DNA from 2 places in the Azospirillum baldaniorum genome. Region 1 is predicted to be linked to the other one. Evidence: predicted binding sites of a transcription regulator. Region 1 holds the regulator's gene; the other holds the start of a gene.
The links. Region 1 encodes LexA, which represses DNA repair genes until DNA is damaged. Its sites were predicted from a motif close to ATGTTCTANTTTGGTTC; they were not measured.

Region 2: a site for LexA is predicted at 1,102-1,118, ahead of Sp245p_RS18795 (PA0069 family radical SAM protein). Genes of this name have one in related genera too.

The regions. Positions count from the first base shown of each region.
Region 1 covers NZ_CP022253.1:2,067,038-2,070,679, reverse strand. The annotation lists gene Sp245p_RS09800 (ComEC/Rec2 family competence protein) at 1-881, shown strand, start outside; gene lexA (transcriptional repressor LexA) at 907-1,605, opposite strand; gene Sp245p_RS09790 (molybdopterin molybdotransferase MoeA) at 1,762-2,979, opposite strand; gene moaC (cyclic pyranopterin monophosphate synthase MoaC) at 2,979-3,473, opposite strand; gene Sp245p_RS09780 (GNAT family N-acetyltransferase) at 3,470-3,642, opposite strand, start outside.
Region 2 covers NZ_CP022254.1:977,932-981,573, reverse strand. The annotation lists gene tyrS (tyrosine--tRNA ligase) at 1-867, opposite strand, end outside; gene Sp245p_RS18795 (PA0069 family radical SAM protein) at 1,145-2,221, shown strand; gene Sp245p_RS18790 (tetratricopeptide repeat protein) at 2,319-3,642, shown strand, end outside.

The DNA of each region.
Region 1 (3,642 bases):
CGGTCGCGACGACGCCCTACGGGCTCTACCATTTCCAGCAGGTCGCCTTTTACGGCGTGCTCTCCAACATGGTGGCGATCCCCATTACGACGGTGTGGATCATGCCCTTCAGCCTGCTCTCCTACCTGCTGCTGCCCTTCGGGCTGGAGGGGCCGGCGGTCACGGCGATGAGTTGGGGCGTTCGGCTGGTCATTGAAACGGCGGAGCGGACCGCGGCACTGCCCGGAGCGACGGCGTTCCTGCCGGCCATGCCGGACGCCGCCATCGCGGCGGTCACGCTGGGCGGGCTGTGGCTGGCCATCTGGACGGGACGCTGGCGCTGGCTGGGGCTGGTGGCCCTGGCCGGCGGGCTGGTCGCCCCGGCCGCCGCGCTGCGGCCCGACATTCTGGTGTCGGAGGACGGAAAACTGATGGCCGTGCGCGGCGCGGAGGGGATTCTCAGCCTGTCCACCGCCAGCGACGGGCGGGCCGCCAACACGTGGAGGCGGCGCGACGGCATGGAGAAGCCGGAGGAGAAAGCCGGTCAGGATGTCTGGCCACTCGTCGGGGTCAGCCTGGACGGGCGGCTGCGCTGCGACGCTCTGGGATGCCTTTACCGCGCGCAGGGGAAGACAGTGGCGCTGCTGCGCCAGCCGGACGCCTTGACTGAGGATTGCGCGGTGGCCGACGCGGTGGTGATCGCGACCCCGTCGCGCGGGTGCCGGGCGCCGCTGGTCATCGACCGTTGGCAACTGCGGCGGGAGGGCGCGCACACGCTCACCCTGTCGGACAAGGGCATCCGGGTGGAAACCGTCCGGGGGCAACGCGGCGACCGCCCGTGGACGATGGGAGGAAGGACGATGGGCGGAACGCTGTCCGATGGAAAGACCGGGGGGCGCTGAACCGCCGCCCCGGCGCGTCCTGCCGTCAGTACTTCCGCACCAGACCGACGAGGCGACCCTGCACCCGAACGCGGTCGGCGCCGAAGATGCGGGTCTCGTAGGCGGCGTTGGCCGGTTCGAGCGCCACGGTGTTGCCCTTGCGGCGCAGGCGCTTCAGCGTGACCTCGGCGTCGTCGACCAGGGCGACGACGATGGAGCCGTTCTCCGCGCTGTCGCAGCGCTGGATGACCACCGTGTCATGGTCGAGGATGCCGGCCTCCACCATGGAATCGCCGGCGACTTCCAGCGCGTAGTGGTCGCCCATGCCGAGCATGGCGGCGGGAATGTCCACGAAGGCGGAACCGTCGCGCAACGCCTCGATGGGCGTGCCCGCGGCGATTCGGCCGTAGAGCGGCAACTGCACGGATTCGGACGCCGGGTTCGCCTCGCGTCCCGCGAAGCTGAAGTCGCCCTTGATGACGTTGGGCTGGAACTTGGCGCGCGGCGGCCGGGTGCGGGCGGTCTCAAGCCCCTCCGGCAGGCGCAGCACCTCCAGCGCGCGGGCGCGGTGGGGCAGGCGGCGGATGAAGCCGCGCTCCTCCAGCCCCGTGATGAGGCGGTGGATGCCCGACTTGGACTTCAGGTTGAGAGCGTCCTTCATTTCGTCGAAGGAAGGGGACACACCGCCCTGTCCGAGCCGCTCGTTGATGAAAAGCAGCAATTCATGCTGCTTGCGCGTGAGCATTTGTGCCTCCCGGCCGGTTCCGCACTAGATATGGAACAAAAGCAAAACGTTCCATCTTGTTCTAGTTTGGTTCTTAACCCCCGTCAAGCCCTACGGATGAAATCAATCGCAAATCGACGGACAGGACTCCCAAATGGATTTCCCGTGCGGAACGGATTAAAGCGACAGGACACCGCCGCTCAGCGGGATCACCGTCACGCGGTCGCCCACGGCGGCGGCGGTTGCCTGCGGCTCGCGGACGATCAGGGCGTCGGCCCGGGCCAGCCGGGACATCATCGCGCTGTCCTGGCGCGGGAAGGGGGTGGCGACGGGCTCGCCGTCCGCCCCGGTGGACAGGGTGGCGCGCAGGAAATCCGTGCGGTCGTCGTTGGCCTTCAGCGGCGCGCCAAGCCGCGCCGTGAGCGTGGCGTTCTCGGCGGGCAACCCCTGGAGACGGCGAAGGACGGGCACCAGGAACAGCAGGGCGGCCACCCCGGTGGACACCGGATTGCCGGGCAGGCCGAGCAGCGGCACGCCGCTCGCCGTCCCGAAAATCAACGGCTTACCGGGCTTCATGGCGACGCGGTAGAAATCCAACGACAGCCCGCCCAGCACATCGCGCACATGGTCGTGCTCGCCTTGCGAGGCGCCGCCCGTGGTCACCAGCAGGTCGCAGCCGGCCGCCCCGGCGGCCATGGCGGCGAGATGCTCCGGATCGTCCTTGGCCACGCCGAGATTGTGGGCGAGCCCGCCCTGGCTGGCGACCAGCGCGCACAGGCCGAGCGCGTTGGAACTGACGATCTGGCTCGGTCCCAGCGGATCGCCGGGCAGGGCGATCTCGTCCCCGGTGGCGAGCACGGCGACCCGCGGTCGGCGGTGGACGCGCAGCCAGGGCAGGTTGGCCGCGGCGGCCAGGGCGACGTCGCGGGCGGTGAGCAGCCGTCCCTTGGGAAGCAACTCCTCTCCCGCGGTGAAGTCCAGTCCGGCGGGACGGATGAAGCGCCCCGCGGGCACGGCGCGCCCGACGCGCACGCGATCCCCGGCGTCCTCGCAATCCTCCTGCATCACCACGGCGTCGGCGCCGGCGGGCAGGGGCGCGCCGGTGAAGATGCGCACGGCCTCGCCGGCTCCAACCGATCCGGCGAAGGCGTGGCCGGCGGCGGACTCGCCGATGCGGCGCAGGGTGACCGGCGCGTCCGCCGAAGCCGGGACGATGTCGGCGGAGCGGACGGCCCAGCCGTCCATGGCCGCGGCGGCGAAGGGCGGCTGGGTCAGCCGGGCGACGGCGGGCTCCGCCAGGACGCGCCCCAGCGCGTCGGGCAGCGGCACCGTCTCCGCCGGCAGGGCGGTGAAGGCGGCGAGAATGCGGGCGCGGGCTTCACCGACCTGCAGCATCAGTCCGCGCTCCCCCATTCGCCGCTCTTGCCGCCGGCCTTGTGCAGCAGCTTCACCTCGGTGATGGTCATGCCGCGGTCCACCGCCTTGCACATGTCGTAGACGGTGAGCGCGGCGACCGACACGGCGGTCAGCGCCTCCATCTCCACCCCGGTCTGGCCCCTCAGCTTGCAGGTGGCGGTGATGTCCACGGCGTTGCGCTCGGGGTCGCAGGTCAGGTCCACCTTGACCGAGGTCAGCATCAGCGGGTGGCACAGCGGGATCAGGTCCGGCGTGCGCTTGGCCCCCATGATGCCGGCCAGCCGGGCCACCGACAGCACGTCGCCCTTCTTGACGCCGCCCTGGAGAATGAGCGCCAGCGTTTCCGGCTGCATCAGGACGGAGCCGCGGGCGGTCGCCGTGCGTTCCGTATCCGCTTTGTCGGACACGTCCACCATGACCGCGCGGCCTTCGGCGTCGAAATGGGTGAAGCCGCTTGCGGGCTGGTCGGTCATAGGGGTTTCTCCATGAACAGGCTCAGCGGGTCCGGGCCATAGGGGCCGAACGGGCCGCGGTCGGTGAAGCCCTGCTTGCGGTAGAGGGCGATGGCCTCGTCCTGATAGACGCCGGTTTCCAGCAACAACGCCGACAGGCCGGCGGCGCGCGCCTCGTCCTCGATGCGCT
Region 2 (3,642 bases), on a different contig from region 1:
GTCCAGCGGCAGCTCGGTGAACAGGCGCAGGAAGCGGCCGACGTCGGCGTCCTCCGTGTTGCGCCAGAACTGCCAGAAATCGTGCGGGCTGCGCCGGTCGGCGTTCAGCCACACCGCCCCCGCCGCCGTCTTGCCCATCTTGGCGCCCGACGCGGTGGTCAGCAGCGGCGTGGTCAGGCCGAACAGCTCCGTCCCGTCGACGCGGCGGGCCAGCTCGATCCCGTTGATGATGTTGCCCCACTGGTCCGACCCGCCCATCTGCAGCCGGCAGCCGTGGCGGCGCGACAACTCCAGGAAGTCGAAGGCCTGGAGGATCATGTAGTTGAACTCCAGGAAGGTCAGCGGCTGCTCGCGGTCGAGCCGCAGCTTGACGGAGTCAAAGCTCAGCATCCGGTTGACGGTGAAATGGCGCCCGATGTCGCGCAGCATCGGGATGTAGCGCAGCTCGTCCAGCCAATCGGCGTTGTCGACCATCACCGCGCCGTTCGGCTCTTCGCCACCGAAGGACAGGTATTGGGCGAAGGCCCGGCCGATGCCGGCCATGTTGGCGGCGATCTGCGCGTCGTCCAGCATGGGGCGGCTGGTGTCGCGGAAGCTGGGGTCGCCGATGCGCGTTGTGCCGCCGCCGATCAGCACGACGGGCCGGTTGCCGGTCTTCTGAAACCAGCGCAGCACCATGATCGACACCAGATGCCCGACATGCAGGCTGTCCGCCGTGGCGTCGAAGCCGATGTAGGCGCCGACCGGCCCCCGGCGCAGCAGGGCGTCGAGGCCCGACAGGTCGCTGCCCTGATGCAGGAATCCGCGCTCGTCGAGCACGCGCAGGAAGTCGGACTGGAAGGGGCTGGAAGCGGCGGGGGTCGCCATGGTGCTGATCTCCGGAAGGGAAGGGCCGCATCCCGGGGATCATCTGTCGAAGCACATGCCGCCGGTCAGCGGCGGCATGGTTCATATGGTCAAGACTGAACGCACCGCCCTATGGGAGCAGCGTATAATAGCGGCTGAAGTGGTGCGTGCGCGTCGTCATGACCGGGAAGCTAGGCGCGCCGGGGCGGGCCGTCAAGGGCGATCGGTTCCCTCCCGCGTCCAAGAGACGGATGATTGTTCCCTTTACGTTCTATTTCCGCGCCGCTATTCTCCTCCCATGGACGAGATTCCGCGGCAGGCCCTGAAAGGACGGGGAGCGATCAGCAACCTGACCTCCCGTTACGAGCGGGAGACGCGGGTGCTGGCCGACGATGGCTGGGGCGAGAACGAAGCGCTGACGGAGACCGTCCCGACCCAGGTCTTCGACGACACGGCCCGTTCGGTCCTGTCGAAGAACACGTCGCCCGACGTGATCTTCGAACGGTCGGTGAACCCCTATCGGGGGTGCGAACACGCCTGCATCTATTGCTTCGCCCGCCCGACCCACGCCTACCTCGGCCTGTCGCCGGGGCTGGATTTCGAGACGAAGATCTTCCGCAAGGCCCGAGCGGCGGAGCTTCTGGCGGCGGAGCTTCGCGCCAAATCCTACCGTTGCCAGCCGCTGGCGCTGGGCGCCAACACCGATCCCTACCAGCCCATCGAGCGGGAGCAGCGCATCACCCGCGCCGTGCTGGAGGTCTGCCGCGACTTCAACCAGCCGGTGATGATCATCACCAAGTCGGCGCTGGTCCTGCGCGACCTCGACATCCTGGCGCCGATGGCGGCCAAGGGGCTGGTCAACGTCGCGCTGTCGGTCACCACGCTCGACCGCGACCTCGCCCGCCGGATGGAGCCGCGGGCCAGCACGCCCGCCCGACGCCTCGCCGCCATGCGTGAGCTGACGGCGGCCGGCGTGCCGGTGGCGGTGCTGGCCAGCCCGATGATCCCGGGGCTCAGCGACCATGAGCTGGAAGCCATCCTGACCGCGGCGGCGGAGGCCGGAGCGACGCAGGCCAACTACATCCTGCTGCGCCTGCCGCTGGAAATCGCCGATCTGTTCGAGGAATGGCTGCGCGAGCACGCGCCCAACCGCGCCGACCGCGTGCTCAGCCTGATCCGCCAGTGCCGCGAGGGGAACTTGTACCAGTCCCAGTTCGGCAGTCGCATGAAGGGCTCCGGCCCGGTGGCAGAGCTGTTGTCGAAGCGGTTCAAGCTGGCTTGCCGGCGCCTCGGCCTCAACGCCCGCGATGCCGCCCTCAACTGCGCCGACTTCAAGCCCCCGCCGGCCCGTGGCGATCAACTGACCATGTTTTGACCGTTCCGTGTCGCTGGGCTACCTTCGGCCGCCTGAACATGCCCGCACGGGTGTCGATAACCCGGGTTGCGGTTCGAAGATTGAGGGAGACGGGGTGATGGCCACGATCGGTGAAATCCTGGCCGTTGCCTTCGCCGATCATCGCGCGGGCCGCGTTCCCGAGGCGGCCGTCCTCTACCGCCGGGTGCTGGAGGCCGACCCGGCCGAGCCAAACGCCTTGTATCTGATCGGCATGGCCGAGTGGCAGAGCGGCCGGCCGGCCATCGCCCCGACCCTGATCGCGCGCGCGCTTCGGATCAATCCCGGCTGGATCGAGGCGCGCGTCAACCGGGCCATCATCCTGGACAAGGCCGGCCATCCGGCGGAGGCCACCGCCGAATGGCGGCGGCTGACCCTTTTCGATCCGGGCCATCCGCAGGCTTGGCGCAATCTCGGCGACGCCTTGCAGGCCCGGGGCGATGCCGGCGCTTCGCGGGCGATCGATGCGCTGCGACGCGCGACCCGCCTCGATCCCGGCTTGGCCGAGGGTCATCACGATCTGGGGGTGGTGCTGCGCCGCGTTGGCCAACTCGACGAGGCGGTGGACAGCCTGGTCCACGCCATCGCGGTCAAGGCCGATCTGGCGACCGCCCACATGAACCTGGGCAACACCCTGCTTGAACGCGGCGATGACGCCGCGGCCCAGGCCAGCCTGCGGCGCGCTCTGGCTCTCAGCCCGTCCAGTCCGGAATACTGGTACAATTTCGGCAACGCCCTGTACGCCCATGGCGATCCCCTGCGGGCTCTGCGCGCCTACCGGCGGTCGGCGCGGCTGGGGCTCGCTCTCGCTCATTTGCGGGTGGCGACGGTGCTGAGCGATCTGGGCCGCTTGGCGGAGGCCCAGGCGGAACTGTTCGAAAGCCTGCCGATCCCCGGCGTCGATGTGTCCCTCAGCATCGAGTTGCTGAGCAACCTCTTCCTGCGCAGCGACCGGCTGGCCGAAGGGCGGGCGTTCTTCACCCGGCTGGCCACGACGCCGCTTGGCGGCGTGGTCCATCTGGGGGAGTGCCTGACCGCGCTCGCCGCGCTCGACCTGCGGGACGGCGCCCCCCGGGCCGCCCGCGACCGGCTGGCGGCGGTTCGCGGGGACAACGGCTGGTTCTTCACCGTGAAGTCGCTCGCCGCCTTGCGCGCGACCCTGGCCGATCAGGGGCTCCAGCTGATCCGCCCCGCCGCCGTGGGGGCGGACGGCGGGCACCGGCCCCCGCGCGTGACCTCGTCGTCCCTGGCCACCCGGGGCCGCTTCGCCCACACTGTCCTGGAATACATCCTGGTCCGGCTCTACGCCGAGAAGCACGGCTTCGTGCTGGAGACTCCCGACTGGGTGGGCGGCGCCTTCTTCGAGCTGAACGATCCGCCGCAGAGCGGTCCGCTGCCGCCGC